DNA from 2 places in the Yersinia enterocolitica subsp. enterocolitica genome. Region 2 is predicted to be linked to the other one. Evidence: predicted binding sites of a transcription regulator. Region 2 holds the regulator's gene; the other holds the start of a gene.

Region 1 (5,774 bases), 190 kb from region 2:
TAAAGGTCGATCAGTTCAGTCACTAATTCTTTTGCCAGGATTGACGTCATTAAATGATCCTGAGCATGAACCATTACCAGTGTCATTTTTGTTTTTCCTTCACCTTCATCAGCTTCAATGAGTTTGGTTTGTACCAAATGGGCCTGTTTGGCGTAATATCCAGCTTCTTTCATTTTTTCATCGGCATCAGCGAAGTTATTTTCTTTAGCGCTACGTAACGCTTCATAGCAAAGGCTTCGTGACTGACCGGCGTTAATAATAATGCCCATAACCTGTTCTTCTAATCCCATTAATGACCTCGGTGGTATCGTAATTGTAATTTATGCCGCGTCTGTTTGTGCGGTTGCATTGTGTTCTGTGGCTTTGTCTGTTTCCTGTTCCAATAACTGCTTTTCATAAGCCTTGAGGAAAGGGAAATACATAACAGCAGAGGTTGCCATGCAGATCAGGCACAAAATGACCGGGCTAAACGTCCAGTTGGCAGCCCATGAAGCACCGATTGGTGCAGGGGTTGTCCAAGGTGTCATTTGAACTACCCGGGAGACCAAATCAAAATCCAGTGCGAAGTAGGCGAGTGTGGCATTGACCATAGGCACGAGTACAAACGGAATAAAGAACAATGGATTCATAATGATAGGAGCACCAAACAAAATAGGCTCATTGATATTGAACATGCCAGGCACAATACCCATTCGGCCAATAGTGCGTAGATGAACTGCTTTGCTGCGCATGAGTAGCAATGCTAGTGGTAGTGTGGAACCCACGCCGCCAATAAGTAAATAGTGATCCCAGAATCCCTGCACATAGATGTGTGGAATAGCCTGACTAGCCGCCATTGCCGCCTGGTTTACAGACAGATTTGCCATCCAGAATGGGTTCATAATACCCGTGACAATCAGCGCGCCGTGAATACCGGCAAACCATAATACCTGGCAAACCAATACCGAGATTAAAATAGCAGGTAGGGTATCAGAGGCTGCAACCAAGGGTTTTACCAGCGACATAATAGCTTCAGGAATAATCATTCCCAATTGCGCTTCAATAAATAAATTAAGTGGATGCAGAGTCAGGATGACCGCCAGAACAGGAATTAAAATCTCAAATGAGCGAGCAACACCGGTTGGGACTTCAGGTGGCAGACGGATAGTAATATTATGGCGCTTGAGAACGGCATAAAGCTCAGTGGAATAGATAGCGACCAAAATAGCGGTAAAAATCCCCTGACCAGAAAAATAAGTCGTGGATATTTGTCCGTCTTTTAAGGGGGCAGCAACCAATAAGAATGCCATCAATGACAACATGCCCGAAGTTAAAGGATCGAGATTATGGTGACGCGCTAAACTAGCTGCGATCCCAACCGAAATAAATAGGGTCATGATCCCCATGCTGAAATTAAAAGGTAGCATTAGGCTGGCACGATGTTCTAATGAAAATTGCAACCAGGCGCGAGCAAATCGCCAAGTTGTATCCGGCGAGAAAGGGGGAAATATAAAAACTAACATGAATGAACCGACAATCATGAAAGGGAGTGCGGCAATAAATCCATCACGAATGGATGTAACATATTTCTGCTGGCCAATTGCGCCCGCCATTGGCGTGATTTTCTGTTCAATCACGTCGATTAATTTACTGTACAGAGAACCCATGGCTTATCCCTTATTTGTTATTATCAATTAGTGAAAGGGCAAAATCTAAAATCGCAGCACCTTTTTGCATTCCGTAATCCATCATATTGATGGGTTCGACTTTAATGCCGTATGCATTGGCTTTATTCTGTAGATCGCGTTGCATATATTTCACCTGTGGCCCTAATAAAACGACCTGATAATCTCCAACGTTCTGTTCAAACTCCACGACACCGAAAGCCTTAATATCAACTTCAAGATTTCTTTTCTCCGCTTCCTCAACCATTTTCTTCACCAACATGCTGGTAGACATTCCCGCAGAACAACAAAGCATGATTTTTTTCATGGGTAGCTCCGAAATAAATAACGACAGTGATAATGAGCGGACTATAGCCATGATGGAAATAAACGGAAAGCGCTTTCCGTTTATGGATCATTTAAATGTGAGCCTGATCACCAGATAGAGGCTTTCGCTTTGTTGTGATGTACGCCATCATCCTTCCATAAAACAGCCCCAGAAAGGTTCCACCATGAATATCCAGATCATGAATGTTGCCGTCGCCCTGATTGAGCAGCGCTTGACTCCCTTTGCCAATATGCTTACCCGCAACCATCACATCACGGCTATGCGCGATAGCTTTGCCCTGGCAATGCCCTTTGTGATCGTAGGTAGTTTGATGGTTCCTCTGATTTTCCCACCATTTTCTATCAATATTGATGGCCGCTTCGGGACGTGGTATTTGCTATTTCGGCCAATACTGATGCCTATCTTTGAACTGACATTAGGCCTGATTTCGTTGATTATTGCCTTTGGTGCCAGTGCCAGCTTGGCTAAGCAATATCGGCTACCTGAACGGCTTGCCGGACTCACCGGCTGCCTGGCTTTTCTGATGTTTATTGGGTTCAAAGAGGGTTCCGCACCCAATATATTTTTAAGTGGGATGGGGATGTTTACAGCTTTGTTCTCAAGTTTCTATTCCATTGAAATAATAAGGTTTTTCTATAGAAAAGGTTGGTGCATACGCTTACCTCAGGAAGTCCCCCTGATGACGCGTAATAGCTTTCAGTTATTGGTACCGCTATTGGTCATTATGTTATCCATTAGCGTGATGAATGCGCTATTGCAGTTTTCGACAGGAATGATGTTACCGAATCTGATCAGTGAAGCACTCCGCCCGTTAATCATTGCCTCTGATACCCTGACAGCTATTTTGATTTCCTTACTTATTTGCCAGTTATTGTGGTTTGTTGGTATTCACGGTGCACTGATTGTCACAGGTATTATGAACCCATTCTGGATGACATATTTAGTCGAAAATCAAGAAGCTCTGGCTAATGGTGTGACCCAGCTCCCCCATATTTATCTACAAGGATTCTGGGATTTTTACTTATTAATTGGCGGCATTGGCTCAACATTGCCGCTGGTTTTTATGGCGATGCGCAGCCGCTCCAGCCAGCTCAAAAGTGTTGGGAAAATTGGTTTGATCCCCTCGCTGTTTAATATCAATGAACCCATTTTATTTGGCTTTCCAATAATCCTTAACCCTGTATTTTTATTACCATTTATTGGTGTTCCAATGATTAATGCCTGCATTGCCTGGTATCTTACTCATCTGGGGGTATTGGATAGAGCGGTTGCTATGTTGCCTTGGTCTATGCCCTCACCCTTAGGTGCGGCATGGGCTGCGAACGGTAGTTGGAAAAACATGTGTATGTGTTTGTTTGCCATCTTCAACTCCTGGATGTTATATCGCCCTTTCTTTTGTGTATATGAAAAGCAACTTACTGATTTAGAACGTAAATAATTGATATTATTTTCTCGCCATCAATGTGCTTACCCATCGTCAGGGTCGGCACTCCCCGCTATCTACAACTAAAAATGCGACTCCAATCACAATTCTAAGGGGATTACTGGCGAATTTGTGACTTGATCCGGCAAAAACGGAAAGCGCTTTCCGTTTTTGGATGTACATTTCCATTTCTATTCCGTAAATTTCCCGACGCGTTATTCAGATGCTATTTCAATCAAAAAAAACACAAGGGAAATTATGAAAAGTCTGAACCAATTAATGCCTCTGTCTTTGCTCATTCTGATGGCTATGAGTCATCAGGCCAGTGCAGAAAAATATGATTTTGCATTACATGGTTATATTCGCTCCGGTATTTTGGCCAATAGCGATGGTAATCGTGTCGATTCTGTTGGTTTGATGCCTGATGGGAAATGGCGTCTTGGTAACGAAGATGATACGAAAATTGAATTAGTTCCGCGGGTTACGCTGACATCAGACTCTGGTGCAGTAGCCAAAATTCAGGCAAATATCACGCATCAAAGTAAATGTACCTCTGACTGGAACTGTCTGGATGAAGACGGCAAGGCGGTACAATTCCGTGAAGGTTATGTCGAAATGACTAACCTCGACTTTGCTCCTGAAGTGGCTTTCTGGGGGGGGAAACGCTACAGCAGCTCCAACACCTCCAGCCATCAGTTTGACTGGGAATATATTCAATACAACGGGACTGGGGGCGGGTTCGATAACTTGGACTTAGGCTTCGCACGTTTTGATGCCGGTATCTACGCCTTTACCCCAACCGATGAAAGCAAAGCATTCCCGGTGGATAAAAGTGATCAGGGTTATCCCGATGATTACTCCCTGAACCTATGGCTGAAGAAGATTGGTGGGTCACCCATTGACCTGGAAGTGGTCGGTCATCACATGAATAACAGCGAAAAACATGTTGATGCGGCGGAAAAAGGTTATGGCTTCACGGGTATTTATAATTTCGACGAATTCTATGGTATCGCTGGCGGCTATTCCAAATTCGTTGTGCAGTATGGGCGTGGGCTGGCTGCGGGAGATTCTTTGGGAAAGAACGGCTGGGGTTGGGCCAACCTGGAAGATACTCAATCCTGGCGAGTGGTGCTGGACGGGGTGGCCTCATTGGGTGAATGGGATATCGCCACCTTTGCCTACTACCAAAAAGATAAAAACTACCGTTGGTGGAGCAGCGATGAGAAAGGTTGGGGGCGGACAAGCTGGGTTGCCGGAGTTCGTCCTTACCAGCAAATTACCAAACACTTCGCAATGCAATATGAAGTGGGTTATGAGTATCTGGATGATGACAACTACAAAGGTGTTGATGGCAAAGGAAAAGGTGGCTTAACCAAAGTCACTATTGCCCCAACACTGACTTTCGATTCCGGCTTCTGGAGCCGGCCGCAACTGCGTATTTTTGCCACTTATGCCAAATGGGATAAAGGCGTATCTGATGCCCTTGATGGCAATTACAACTGGGACACCAATAGCATCAGCGCTGGAGGTTATAGCCGCAGTGGAAAAACCGACACGCTGAACTTTGGTATTCAAGCTGAAGTGTGGTTCTAAGGGGCAAATGATGGAAATTATCCAAAGAAAAATGCTGCTGCTATCCCTGTTATCAGCATTGGCAAGCGCGGGTGTGATGGCGGCTGAACAGTCTCATTTTGAGCACTTTATCACTCGTCAGGGCGCGCAGTTAATGGAGGGAGACAAGACCTTCCGTTTTGCCGGGATTCATGCGCCTGAATTACACCGCATTGAAGATGATGCTCGTGGCACCTGTAAAGCGGATCCGCGAGGGTGGGGGCAATATTTTAAATGGCCGACTGCTCAAGAGCAGGAAAATTGGATCAAGGCGATGGTGGCAACTGGTGCGAAAGCCCAGCGCGTCTACGTACTATCAGTTCAGCAGGAGAATGATAAAGACTGCGGACGTGAAACTCATATTCTGGCACCTTCCACACCGGATGGCATGCCACGGCTGAACGAAAAAGCGATGACGGTTTATGACAACATGATAGCCGAAGCTGATAAGCAAGGGTTGCGGCTTATCTTGCCGTTTATTGACCATTGGTGGTGGTGGGGCGGTCGTGAACAATTAGCGGCGTTTTATCACGAAAAACCCGAGGCATTTTACGATATTTCCAGCAAAACTTATCAGGCTTATAAAGATGTTATTCGTCAGGTTATTACCCGAACCAATACGGTTACTGGCCGCCCCTATTATGATGAAAAAGCCATTATGGCTTGGGAAACGGGTAATGAGCTGGAGGATACCAACGCGGCCTTTTTGCACGAAACGGCTGCGTGGATTAAAAATTTGGCTCCGCAT
Region 2 (5,774 bases):
CGCCACAGTGGGCAGGGTGTTTTCCGTGGGCTTAATCAGCCGCTAACGGTGACTCGTTATCACTCTTTAGTGATTGCCGCCGATTCACTGCCTGATTGTTTTGAATTGACCGCATGGACAGAACAAGACGGAGTAATGGATGAGATTATGGGTATCCGTCATCGCACCTTGCCACTGGAGGGGGTGCAGTTTCATCCGGAGAGTATTCTTAGCGAGCAAGGCCATCAATTATTAGATAATTTCCTTAAAAATTAATCTGTTGAGATCTACTTTACCAATTGGTTGATTTTTTGTTTGCCTGATTGTGATTTTTTATGCATATTTTGTGATTATATTTTCACATGTCAGAAATTGGCAGCTCAATGGTTTACCAGGGTGGATAGCGTAATGGCAGATAAATTAGCAGTAACTCGCAGTACATTCGATCAGGTTATTTTGCCTGTTTATGCACCCGCGCAGTTTATCCCGGTAAAAGGGAAAGGAAGCCGCGTGTGGGATCAACAAGGTACTGAATACATTGATTTTGCAGGTGGAATTGCTGTTACTGCCTTGGGTCATTGCCATCCGGCACTGGTGGCAGCATTGCATCAACAAGGTGAAATGTTATGGCATACCAGTAACGTATTTACCAATGAGCCAGCACTGCGTTTGGCCCAGAAACTGATTGCAGCAACCTTTGCCGATCGGGTGTTTTTCGCCAACTCTGGTGGTGAGGCAAATGAGGCGGCGTTTAAGTTAGCTCGCCATTACGCCATTGAACGCCATAGTCCTTATAAAACTAAAATCATTGCGTTCCATAATGCATTTCATGGTCGCACCCTGTTTACTGTATCCGTTGGCGGGCAGCCAAAGTATTCCGATGGGTTTGGCCCGAAACCGGCGGATATTATCCACGTGCCGTTTAATGACTTGGCTGCGGTAAAAGCTGTCATGGATGACCATACTTGTGCAGTCGTGCTGGAGCCTATTCAGGGTGAAGGTGGGATTACTGCTGCCACGCCTGAGTTTCTGCAAGGGGTACGTGCACTTTGTGACCAACATAAAGCGCTGTTGGTATTTGATGAAGTGCAAAGCGGCATGGGGCGCAGCGGTAAGCTGTTTACCTATATGCATTATGGTGTGACGCCAGATATCCTCACGACAGCTAAAGCTCTGGGGGGCGGGTTCCCTGTCAGCGCGATGCTGACCACAGAAGAAATTGCATCGGTGATGGCGGTAGGGACACATGGTACCACCTATGGCGGCAATCCTCTCGCCTGTGCGGTGGCAGAAGCCGCGTTGGATGTCATTAATACCCCTGAGGTACTTAATGGTATTGAACAGCGCCACGGCCTATTTGTGCAAGCTCTGCAAGATATCAATAACAAGTATCATGTGTTCAGTGATATTCGCGGCATGGGGTTATTGATTGGCGCTGAATTAGCACCGCAATATCATGGTCGTGCACGGGAGTTCCTGACTGCCGCGGCAGCGAATGGTTTGATGATCCTCAATGCCGGGCCAGATGTATTGCGCTTAGCGCCTTCGCTGGTGATTGAGCAAGAAGATATCCAGCAAGGTATGGCGCGTTTGGAACATGTTATTGCCAGCCTGGTGCAAGGGTAACTTTGCATTATGAAGAGGCTTTTTGGCCTGAGGTTAATGACAAAGTGCCCGTATCGGTGAAAACAGGCAGATCGTAAAGACGCCGTAAAATCGTCCCTGATGGCTCGACCCGCGCCATCCGTGGCGCGGACGCTTTACTCTTCTACCTGTCCTCACCTTGCAAGATCGAGTCGTTGGAGTTTGTCAGCAGTCTGAGGCTTTTTGGCCTCTTTATTTTTACGCTTTGCTGTGCAACTTGCGCCGACGCCAAATACCGTGGTGCGGCTGTTGTTGCCATGCCAGAGATGAAACGGTATGCATTACACTGAGATGTGACAAGATACGCCGTAAATTGCGTTCCGATTCAGATATTTGTGTATCAGGATCGATGTCTGGCATTTGCACAAAATCGTTATTCCCCTCACTGTTATCCGATTCCAATCGTTGCTGGCATTGCTGAATCGCCATCTCACAAAGCTGTAAATATTCTTCCGCCAATTTAACAGTCAGCTGAATGTGGCGTTTATCTGATTCTAGCGGTGATTCTTCCAATGGGTAAGCGCGAGTCAGGATGGTCATCTCATTGATATGCCCAACAATAAGCTCGCTATGAGTAGCCCATAGGCGCATGTCGGCCAAATATTTTGAGTTAAATCCGGGTTCTTGCATGGCCTGATTCAGTGAGCTCAGGACCGCATTGCTGGCTTTGTTCACCTGAATGCGTTCATAGGAGAGTTGCCCGATATCTGGATTAGGTTTCAGTAGGATGCGCAGGATCTTCTGATAACTCTCCAATGCTTGATGCGCATTCTTTCGCAGCAAACCGCTTTGCCACTGTGGCCACAGCCATAGTGCGCTGGCGAAGGCCAATGCACAGCCGATTAAGGTATCCAGCAATCGTGGAACTAAAAAGTCGGCGCCCTCTCCGGTCAATAATTGCAAGATATACACTGTAGTGATGGTTCTAAAGATGACTGACCAGCCATAGTTTTTGCGCTGAACCAGATAGGCTATCAATGTGATGAGCAACATAATGCTCAGCGTAGTCCCTTCCGGCATTTGAAAATGCAGCAGGGCCGCGGCGAGTAACAGCCCAATCAGAGTGCCCAAGGCTCGGTGGTGAATCCGAATTTTAGTGGCGTTATAGCCGTTTTGCGTCACCAACATGATGGTGAGTAAAATCCAATAAGGTTTAGGCAGATGGATCAGGCTACCAATATAACTGCCCGCTGCCAGCGTTACGCCCATGCGGCCTGCATCACGTAATGCGCTGGATTTAAATGATAGATAGCCAACAAGCGCTGGCCAGAATGGTTGAGATAGTTGGCTTGACATCAAATCGCGGTCATATTGCGGGCGCTGATCGCTCAGGATCTGGGTAATGTGGCTGATATGGTAATAGCAGAATTGTGCCACCGGATTATCAGGATGTTGCTGGGCAACCTCTTCCAGCTCGACCAGCGCATCACCGGCACTGAAATGGGTCTTCGCGCGGTGGTGATAGAGAATATTATCGGCGATGGTGCGCATTTGTGTTGAGATAATCTGCACATTACGTTCAAGGATGGCTTCTATTGAACTCTGCTCTATCAGCTCTTGCGCCTTTTCTGACTGATTCATCGCCGCAGTGATATGTTCCTGCAAATCAAGCGCCATCTGAAAGAGTATCAGTAGCCGCTTTTGCTCTTTTTTGGTGGCATTGGGTAGTAGATTAAACTGTTGATAAAGTTGGTTAATTTTATCCATAATACCTTGCTGCCTATCCAGCAGGGCTGGCATCGCTTTTTCCGCATCCTGGTGCTGACCAAGCAAAGAGTAGGCAGCATCGCAATAATCGGCCAACAGATGATAAAGCTGGCTCAGTGGCTCACGGATGGGCTGGTCTTTACATAACCGAAACCATAGCCAGGTAAATACCCCGTACCAGAGAGTCCCCACGGCACACATCAATGGCGCTTGCCAAATAGGCGCACGGCCTACCATGCTGAGACTAAAAATAGCGGCGATCAACGCTGCCGGGAGCAACCGGCCGTTGAGCTGGCTGATAGCACCACTTACCCCCAACGTTAATGCGAGACCAAGCATCACCACCGGTAATGGGATATCCCACAGCAGTAATTGTTGAGTCAGAAAACTACTGAAGGTAAAGAGTGTCCCGCCGACAATCAGCCGCCGGAAGAAATGTTGATGGGGAGTATCGAGCGAAGCAATATTACAGCAGGCGGGTATCAGGGAGAACATCAACCCCAGCCGCAATTCCCCCACGGCAAACCCCAATGCCGCCGGTAAGCAGAGAACCAGTGTTTGGCGGAGCGCATAATTAACTTCAGGATGATAAATAAGCCGTTGCCATTTCATGTAGGCCCCAGAAATTTATTAATCACACAAAAGAAAACCGGTGCCGAAGTAGCAGCACCGGTTTATAGGGAATTAACGGGTGCCGTAAACGACAATCGTTTTACCGTGTGCGGAGATCAGATTTTGATCTTCCAGCATTTTTAGTATCCGCCCCACAGTTTCGCGGGAGCAGCCAACTATTTGACCAATTTCCTGGCGGGTAATCTTTATCTGCATCCCATCTGGGTGGGTCATGGCATCAGGTTGTTTTGCCAGATTAAGCAGCGTTTGTGCAATGCGTCCAGTCACATCAAGGAAAGCAAGGTTACCCACTTTCTCAGATGTTATCTGTAAGCGATTCGCCATTTGTGAAGACAGGCGCATCAAGATATCTGGATTGACCTGAATTAACTGGCGGAATTTTTTGTAAGAAATTTCAGCCACTTCACAGGCAGTTTTTGCTCTGACCCAGGCACTACGTTCTTGGCCTTCTTCAAATAATCCAAGTTCGCCGATGAAATCTCCCTGGTTGAGATAGGAGAGAATCATCTCTTTACCTTCTTCATCTTTGATCAGCACCGCAACGGAGCCTTTCACGATGTAGTAAAGTGTTTCGGCCTTTTCACCTTGGTGAATTAGCGTACTCTTCGATGGATATTTGTGGATATGGCAATGAGACAGGAACCATTCGAGAGTCGGGTCTGTTTGTGGCTTGCCGAGAACCATTCGCTGTTATCCTCTGTTGTTATCGCTGCCTAACTTAACAGGGCTCAGAGTTCCCTGTACGGCGTGCTTATAAAATACACTTTCTCTTAGCATATTAATTTGCTCAACTGCCGAAAGGTATAGCCAAGATAGGTACCGGATAGAAACCCTTCACTGAGTATTGAGAAGCTACCCTATTTAATTCTAAAAACAATACTTTCGGTTCTGTTTGTAGCACAGGATGAGGCTAGTGTCTTGTGTTGTATCGCTTCAGCATGATGAACATCGGGTTACATTGCCAGTTTGTAAATGAAAGGGTAGTCTGAATCGGAAAATTTAACCGGGAGCAAGAGTTATGCAGGCACGTGTAAAGTGGGTTGAAGGGCTAACATTTTTAGGTGAGTCCGCTTCAGGTCATCAAGTTTTAATGGATGGGAATGCTGGAGACAAAGCCCCCAGTCCGATGGAAATGTTGTTAATGTCGGCCGGTGGCTGTAGTGCAATTGATGTCGTTTCTATCTTACAGAAAGGGCGTAACGATGTGCGCGATTGCGAAGTGACATTAACCTCGCAGCGCCGGGAAGAAGCACCGCGCCTGTTTACGCAAATTAACCTGCATTTTATTGTCAGCGGCAAAGGTTTGACGGATAAAATCGTTGAGCGTGCGGTTGAGCTTTCGGCTGAGAAGTATTGCTCGGTTTCTTTAATGTTGGGGAAAGCGGCGACTATTACCCACAGTTTTGAAATCCGTGACATCGCCTAAGCAAACCCTTCGTACTTGAAGCTGCAGGGTTGTTAGCTGCGCTCGCTCACCCGAATCACTTACTTATGTAAGCTCATCGGGATGAGTTCGCTTGCCGCCTACCTGCAGCCCCAACTACTTTGGGTTGGGATAGCATCAAATTATTTTTTCTTTCCAACAATTGCTTTACTGCAACGCCAAGGACGAAGGAGATTAGCCTATTTTTTTGCCTTCCAGTAGTTGCTGCACCAACGGCGCCATAATCAGCTCCATTGCCAGCCCCATCTTCCCGCCGGGTACCACCAATGTATTGATATTGGAAATAAACGACCCTTGCAACATTGCGAGCAAGTAAGGGAAATCGATTTGATCCAAACCTCTGAAGTGAATGACGACAAAACTTTCA

What was found. Region 2 encodes CRP, which controls carbon source genes, mostly activating them, when cyclic AMP is high. Its sites were predicted from a motif close to ATGTGANNNNNNTCACAT; they were not measured.
Region 1: FGL26_RS15255 (PTS sugar transporter subunit IIB) is a predicted target of CRP. The motif match lies at 2,067-2,084, and genes of this name have one in related genera.

The regions. Positions count from the first base shown of each region.
Region 1 covers NZ_LR590469.1:3,199,159-3,204,932, reverse strand. The annotation lists gene FGL26_RS15265 (PTS lactose/cellobiose transporter subunit IIA) at 1-290, opposite strand, end outside; gene FGL26_RS15260 (PTS cellobiose transporter subunit IIC) at 321-1,646, opposite strand; gene FGL26_RS15255 (PTS sugar transporter subunit IIB) at 1,657-1,971, opposite strand; gene FGL26_RS15250 (PTS cellobiose transporter subunit IIC) at 2,156-3,430, shown strand; gene FGL26_RS15245 (maltoporin) at 3,674-5,008, shown strand; gene FGL26_RS15240 (CBM35 domain-containing protein) at 5,019-5,774, shown strand, end outside.
Region 2 covers NZ_LR590469.1:3,005,780-3,011,553, reverse strand. The annotation lists gene FGL26_RS14510 (aminodeoxychorismate synthase component II) at 1-255, shown strand, start outside; gene argD (bifunctional acetylornithine/succinyldiaminopimelate transaminase) at 388-1,605, shown strand; gene FGL26_RS14495 (YccS/YhfK family putative transporter) at 1,822-3,942, opposite strand; gene crp (cAMP-activated global transcriptional regulator CRP) at 4,015-4,647, opposite strand; gene FGL26_RS14485 (OsmC family protein) at 4,982-5,389, shown strand; gene FGL26_RS14480 (phosphoribulokinase) at 5,582-5,774, opposite strand, start outside.